2 regions of the Limosilactobacillus vaginalis genome follow, and region 1 is predicted to be linked to the other one. Evidence: predicted binding sites of a transcription regulator. Region 1 holds the regulator's gene; the other holds the start of a gene.
What was found. The regulator NrdR, encoded in region 1, represses ribonucleotide reductase genes. The targets are predictions, from matches to a motif close to ACACNATATATNGTGT.

Region 1 (3,427 bases):
TGTTGAAACGATAACTCATCGTCGCCGCTACTTGCCGGATATTAACTCAAAGAGCTTTAGTCGGCGTTCATTTGCTGAACGAACTGCTATGAATACGCCAATTCAGGGAAGTGCAGCAGATATCATTAAAATTGCAATGATTAAGATGCAGGATGAATTAGAAAAGCGTCAGTTAAAGGCTAAGATGCTTCTCCAAATTCATGACGAATTGGTTTTTGAAGCGCCAAAAGAAGAGATCCCAGTATTGAGTAAACTGGTTCCTGATGTAATGGATTCAGCGGTTAAGCTGTCTGTTCCGTTAAAGGTCGATAGTAAATATGGCGACACGTGGTATGATTTGAAGAAATAATTTGGGGAGGAAACTCAAATGCCAGAATTACCAGAAGTTGAAACGGTTCGTCGTGGATTATTAAAGATCGCTGCAGGGCGGAAGATCAATGGGATTGATGTTCACTATGGTAAGACAATCACTAATGATGTTGAACAATTTCGGCAGTCGTTGATTGGTCAGACGCTCGAAACTGTTGACCGTCGTGGCAAATACCTTCTTTTTCGTTTTAGCAATCACTTAACAATGGTTTCACATTTGCGAATGGAGGGCAGCTATTACACACAGCCAGTCGATGCTCCAATTGATAAGCATACCCACGTTGTTTTTAAATTTACTGACGGCACAGAACTCTGCTATCGCGATACCCGAAAATTCGGCCGGATGACACTGGTAAAAACAGGGGATGAGATGACTGTTGGCGGGTTAAAGACAATTGGTCCCGAGCCGACTGCGGCTGATTTTAAGATTGATTATTTTAAGAGAATTTTGCAACGGAGCCGCGGGAAAATAAAGCCTTTTTTACTTAATCAGCGACACGTTGCTGGTTTAGGAAATATTTATGTTGATGAAGTCCTTTGGATGAGCAAAATTAATCCTGAACAACCGGCTAATACCCTTACTGATAAGCAGATTCAAACTCTGCATGACAACATTATTCAAGAATTATCAAGGGCAATTGAATACAAAGGGACAACTGTTCATACCTTTAAGAATGCGTTTGGCGATGCTGGAGCATTTCAGGAGCAGTTAAACGCATATGGTCATGGTGGCGATCACTGTCCGCGATGTGGTACCAAAATGGTGAAAATAAAAGTTAATCAACGGGGAACCACATTTTGTCCACATTGCCAACCGCTATTGGAGAGTGAAAATGACTAAGTTAATTGGACTAACCGGTGGAATTGCAACTGGTAAATCAACCGTTAGTACTTTGCTAAGGCTGAGCGGGTATCCGGTAATTGACGCGGATCAACTTGTTCGTCAGCTGCAAACGGCACATTCAAAAGGATTAGAACGGTTGACAGCAGTGTTTGGTAGTGGAATTCTGAATGCTGACCAGACGTTAAATCGACAGGCACTGGGTTCCCTTGTCTTCAGTGATCAAACTAAACTAGCTAAGTTGAATATGGTAATGCAGCCACTGATTCGTGATGAGATTTGGCGACAGGTAAAGAACTACCAAAAGCAACAAATCCCGTATGTCATTTTAGATGCCCCGCTCCTGTTTGAGGAAAACTATGCTGATGAATGTGACCTGGTTGTAGTTGTTGCTACTGATCATCAAATTCAGGTTCAACGGCTGATGAAACGAAATGGTTATTCGCAAGCTGAGGCAGAGCAGCGTATTGACTCTCAGATGCCATTAGCAGAGAAAAAACGATTGGCTGATATTGTAATTGATAATAACGGGAGTAAGGAAGAATTAAAGCGCCAAGTTGCTGGATTAATTGATCAGATGCATAATAATAGGTTATGATAAAATGAAAACTATTTAATAGTAAGCAAGGAGGAAGGCCAGATGCGTTGTCCACACTGTCATAAAAACGGTTCGCGTGTTGTTGATAGTCGGCCAAGTGAAGATGGCACTTTTATTAGACGACGTCGGGAATGCATTCACTGTGGTTTCCGTTTTACCACTTTTGAACGGTATGAAGAAACTCCATTATTAGTGATAAAGAAAGACGGAACACGACAAGAATTTAGTCGTCAAAAGATTTTAAACGGGATTGTTAGATCAGCGGAAAAACGTCCTGTTAGCATGGAACGGCTAACAAAAGTAACTGATAAAATTGAAAAAGAGGTTCGTAGCCTTGGCGAAAATGAGGTTTCCAGTCAGGTAATCGGTAAATTTGTCATGCAAGAATTAAAAGATGTTGACGAAATTGCCTACATTCGTTTTGCAAGTGTTTACCGTCAATTCAAGGATGTTGATGCGTTTATGAACGAGTTGGAATCCATGATGAAAAATAATAAGAAGTAAAGGGGAACGAGGCCATAATGACTAAAAGCAAATCAATATTTGATCCAGGGGCTGGATATATTGTTACTGCTAGCCACCAATGGTCGAATTTCAATGAAGATGTTTTTGAACTTTTTTATCAACCAATATTAGGAACCGCTGCATTTGCGATGTTTCATGCCTTGAGAACGCAATTAAACGAAAAACCAGCAATTAGTGACCGGCGCCTCCAGTCTCAATTGCTAGTTCAGCTTAATGCGGGACAGCAGACAGCTGAAGAAGGTATTCAACGATTGGAAGCCACGGGAATGCTGCGGACTTTTACCCAAACTGATCAGCTTGGTGATTTATTCGTTTATGAACTTCAGCCAACGCTTACACCAGCTGAGTTTATTGATGATAATCTCCTTAGTATTCTGTTGTTAGAGGCTGTTGGTGAGGCGCGCTTTAAGGAGCTTGGTGAGTTTGCTAATCGTTTTACCTTAGTAGGTCACCCAGCAGCACTCAAAGAAATTACCCATAACTTCTTTGATGCTTTTCATGTTGATGATCAGCGGATTACACGTTTGCCGACAGAAATTACCACTACTCGTGAAAAAATAGTTAGTGAGAAGAAGGCAAAAGGAGAGTTAGTTAATGTTGATTTTGACTGGCCGACGCTAGTGCAATTCTTGAAAAATCAGCCCATCACCGAAAAAGATCTGAGTAGTAACCGTGACTTAATAGAAGTTGAGCACCAGCTTTATGGGATTGATGAGCCAACAATGGCCCGACTGATTACTCAATCAACTGATTTGACAACAAGTAAAATTCGTCCACAGCGACTTAAACAAATTATAGCTGGGAAATACCGGGTAGATGCTAAACAACCTGTCAAAGAAAAAGTTAGTGAAGAAAAAAGTAAAACTACACTTTCGCAGGAAGAACAGCAGTTAATTGAAACATGTAAGTACTATGCACCGGTTACATTTCTTCAACAGTTAAAACAACAGATGGGTGGCTTCGTGACTTCAGGAGAACGGGCAATTATTCGGAGCCTAATTCAGGAACAGCAACTAGATGCTGGAGTTGTTAATATTCTTTCATGGTATGTGATTGCTTCGCTTAAACGGCCAACACTGCAAGCGAATTATGTG
Region 2 (3,427 bases), 520 kb from region 1:
GCCGACTGATATTAACGTTTAAAGTATTATCATTAAGAAACTTACCACCCTGCCAAAGCCATTCAAGAAGTTGCTCCTTAGTAACCGTTTGATTTAGGTGGGTAATGAGAACGCCGAGAAGGGCGCTTTCAGTGGGAGATAGCTGAACGCTTCCCTTGGGTGTCGTTAATTCATTAGTGAGTGAATTGAGATCATTCGTGTCCCAATTGAGGTTGTCTACATTGCCCGGTTCCTGACTTCTACGGAGAAGTGCCTGGATTTTAGCGAGCAGGACAGCAGTAGAAAAGGGCTTCATGATGTAATCGTCAGCTCCAGAGGCGATTGCGTGCATAATATTACTATCAATATCCGCTGCCGAAATAACAATAATCGGTGCTTTTGTAATTTGCCGCACAGCACTAATCCAATAAAAGCCGTCAAAGGTTGGTAGGGTAATATCAAATAAGATTAGGTCAGGGTCAGCTTCTTCCACTTCGTCCGCCACGTGATCCCAATCTTTAACGGTGATGATTGTGTGTTTCCATTTTGCTAATTCAGTTCTGATCGTTTTGATAATTGTGGGATTGTCTTCCACAACGAATACTTTAGCCATCTTTGAACCCCCAAAAAGTCAAATAACTAATCAGATCATACATTAAGAAAATCCCCAACTCAAATCACAAGGACCTGAGTTGGGGACTAGTAAGTTTATGTTAGGCTTGGGTATTTAAGTTAGCGGAGTACTTAGCTTCTTCTTTTTCAAGACGAGCACGTTCACGCTTGTTGTACCATGGTGAAATGGTAAAGGCCAAAACATCATTGATGATGTAAACCATACTGTTAACGGCCATTGCTAATGAAGAATCACCTTGGGCAAATGTGATCCCCCAAAGAACCATTTGGAAGATTCCAGAAGCCAACCACCAGAAGTACTGGTTGTTGTACCGTAAGAAACAAATAACACCAGCAGTCAAACTAATTGAGAAGCTAATGGCATCAATCCATGGCCGTGGATCATTAGTTAAGGCACCAATAAGGTAACCAGAAACTAGGTAAACAACAATTGTTGAAAGAATAGCAACAACCCAGGTCTTACCAGTGAATTTCCGGATTTTGGAGACCATGTTAATATTCCAATTAGCAGAGAGCAAAACTGGAATATCCAGAGTAATAACGTAGGCAAGCTGTTCACCAATACTGAGGTAGTTCTTGGCGCTGAAACCAACAATGATAAAACAGATAGCAGAAAGGATCCCTAACCAACCGTTAACGGATTTGGCAGCGTTAATTGCTAAAATACAAAGAACTCCTAATGTTGTTCCGATAAAAGTAATTACCGTGATCCAAGTAATTTTATCGTTTACCAAGGTCATTACCTGACAGCCAAGGCTGAAGAAAAACAGGTAGTAGTTTTGTTGAGGCCAACCCTTAAGTTGGTGAGCGAGAAAGTGTAAATAGTTCTTCATTACTCAAAGTCTCCTATATCAATATATTGTGTCCACGTTAAATGAATAAAAGCAAAAAATACAATATGTTGTGGACATCGTGCAAATGCAACGAGATCTAGTATAGCATTCTTCGCTAGCGAAACAAGCAGAAAATTAGCCAATTAATCAGTCGATATTTGCCTTAATTAGGTTAGTGCAGGGGACCGAGTTAATTTCAAAATATTTTTTTACGAAGCTGGTTTAAACCGATTCCTCAGGTGAGGTTAATCGAACAGCTAAAATTTTAACTTGGTAGGTGGACTGTGGTGCCTGAACTGGAACTGTTTGCCCCACCTTTTGATGTAGTAGTGCTTGCCCAAGCGGTGAGTCAAATGAAATCTTTTGCTTTTGTAAATCAGCTTCTTGCTTACCAACAATTGTATAGTTAACCTGTTCATCATCGTCTATAAATTGGAGAGTAACTGTAGTTCCAAGATCGATGGTTTGCGAGTCAGTAGGTTTGATGATTTCGGCATATTGAAGCTGCTTATTTAAGTAGCGCAACCGACTTTCCAAATGGCGCAATTCACGTTTAGCGGTACTATATTCGGTGTTTTCTGATAAGTCGCCGAGGGCTCGGGCAGCTTTTAGCTGAGCAATCTTGGCAGGACGCTGTGCTTGTAGCTTTTCGATTTCCTGCTCAATTTCATGATAGCCGGTTGGTGTCATTTTCTGAAAATATACGTGAGCCATTGCTTCTTGGATCTTTTTACGTTGCATTGAAAATCGCTCCTTGTCGTCTTACTGACGGCGTAATTAATTGTTCACCTGTAATTATGATATGATAGAGAAGATAATTCAATTTTTGATGGAGGAATAATTGGGAAATGAGCGAACAGGAAGAACATATTAAAGGGTTCCTAAATTCGTCCACGTATAACCAGCTATCTGCTAACCAGCAGAAACATGCTCAAAATATTTTGACCCGGTTTAATAAGTATATGACCGAAGAGCACCAACTGGATGATACCGCGTGGACACCCCAAGCGGTTCAACAAGTAATGGTTGGTCAATTCATTGCTGATCCAGCGTTAACTAATTCGTTTGGAATTGCCGTGGCACCAGTGCTGAAGGCTTATCAAAAGTTCTTGGGGAATAAGCAATTAGGTGCAATTGAAAAGGCCATTGATGAGCAGCGGCCAATAATGAATAAGTGTCGAAAAGCTCACCAGACATTGGCTGAATTGAATGGTGACTCACAAAAGACAGTTGCTTCGGGTACCAAAAAACAAACTGCTAAGCATGAAACACCACAAAAAGATCAACTTGTCAAAGAACCGGCGAGTGAAGAACTAAAGCAGCCGACTACTCCTGTAAAGTTAATTCCAGCAGGAAAGATGAAACAGGAAATTACGCGGATCAAAAAAGAAGTTGCCACTGCTCCGGAATTTAAGGAGAAGGACCTCAGTATTGCCGATCAGCAATACCTGGTTGCGGAATTCCTGCAATTGATGTATCAGGAATGTCATCAAGGAATTAATCAGTGGCGGTTTGCTGACTTGCAGTTGGTCTTGGGGATGATGATGCCACTGGATCCCAATATTACCAAGTTGGAGATCCTAAATATTGTTCCAACTGCGCAAGCGTTATTTGATTACTTGAAACGGACTGACCAGATTGATATGGAGCAGTACCGGGTTGCCTTGAAGTCTATTGCCCATATGCAAACTTCGCAAAACATGCTGGCTTCAATGGAACGTCGTCAACGGACAACCCAATTGATGCTTTCATACATCCAGAGTCAAGGTGTTGATACTGATAACGTGAACAAAACCGAGAAGTGGATGGATGCCCACCAATCACAAGTGGCAACGTTTATGCGGTCGATCCTTAGCCCATGGGGTGAGTACGAACGACAACAATTGCATAAGCGGCAACAGGCAACTCATCAACCAGTTCCAGTAGAAAAGGATCGGCAATTGTTAAGGAAAAAGCGGGTCCCACAAGGAATTAAGTTTAGT

Region 2: a site for NrdR is predicted at 1,504-1,519, ahead of pnuC (nicotinamide riboside transporter PnuC). Genes of this name have one in related genera too.

The regions. Positions count from the first base shown of each region.
Region 1 is NZ_CP104399.1:1,262,553-1,265,979, reverse strand. Features, by position in the region: gene polA (DNA polymerase I) at 1-349, shown strand, start outside; gene mutM (DNA-formamidopyrimidine glycosylase) at 368-1,210, shown strand; gene coaE (dephospho-CoA kinase) at 1,203-1,808, shown strand; gene nrdR (transcriptional regulator NrdR) at 1,851-2,312, shown strand; gene N4627_RS06345 (replication initiation and membrane attachment family protein) at 2,330-3,427, shown strand, end outside.
Region 2 is NZ_CP104399.1:1,781,080-1,784,506, reverse strand. Features, by position in the region: gene N4627_RS08710 (response regulator transcription factor) at 1-592, opposite strand, end outside; gene pnuC (nicotinamide riboside transporter PnuC) at 693-1,445, opposite strand; gene greA (transcription elongation factor GreA) at 1,668-2,186, opposite strand; gene N4627_RS08695 (hypothetical protein) at 2,294-3,427, shown strand, end outside.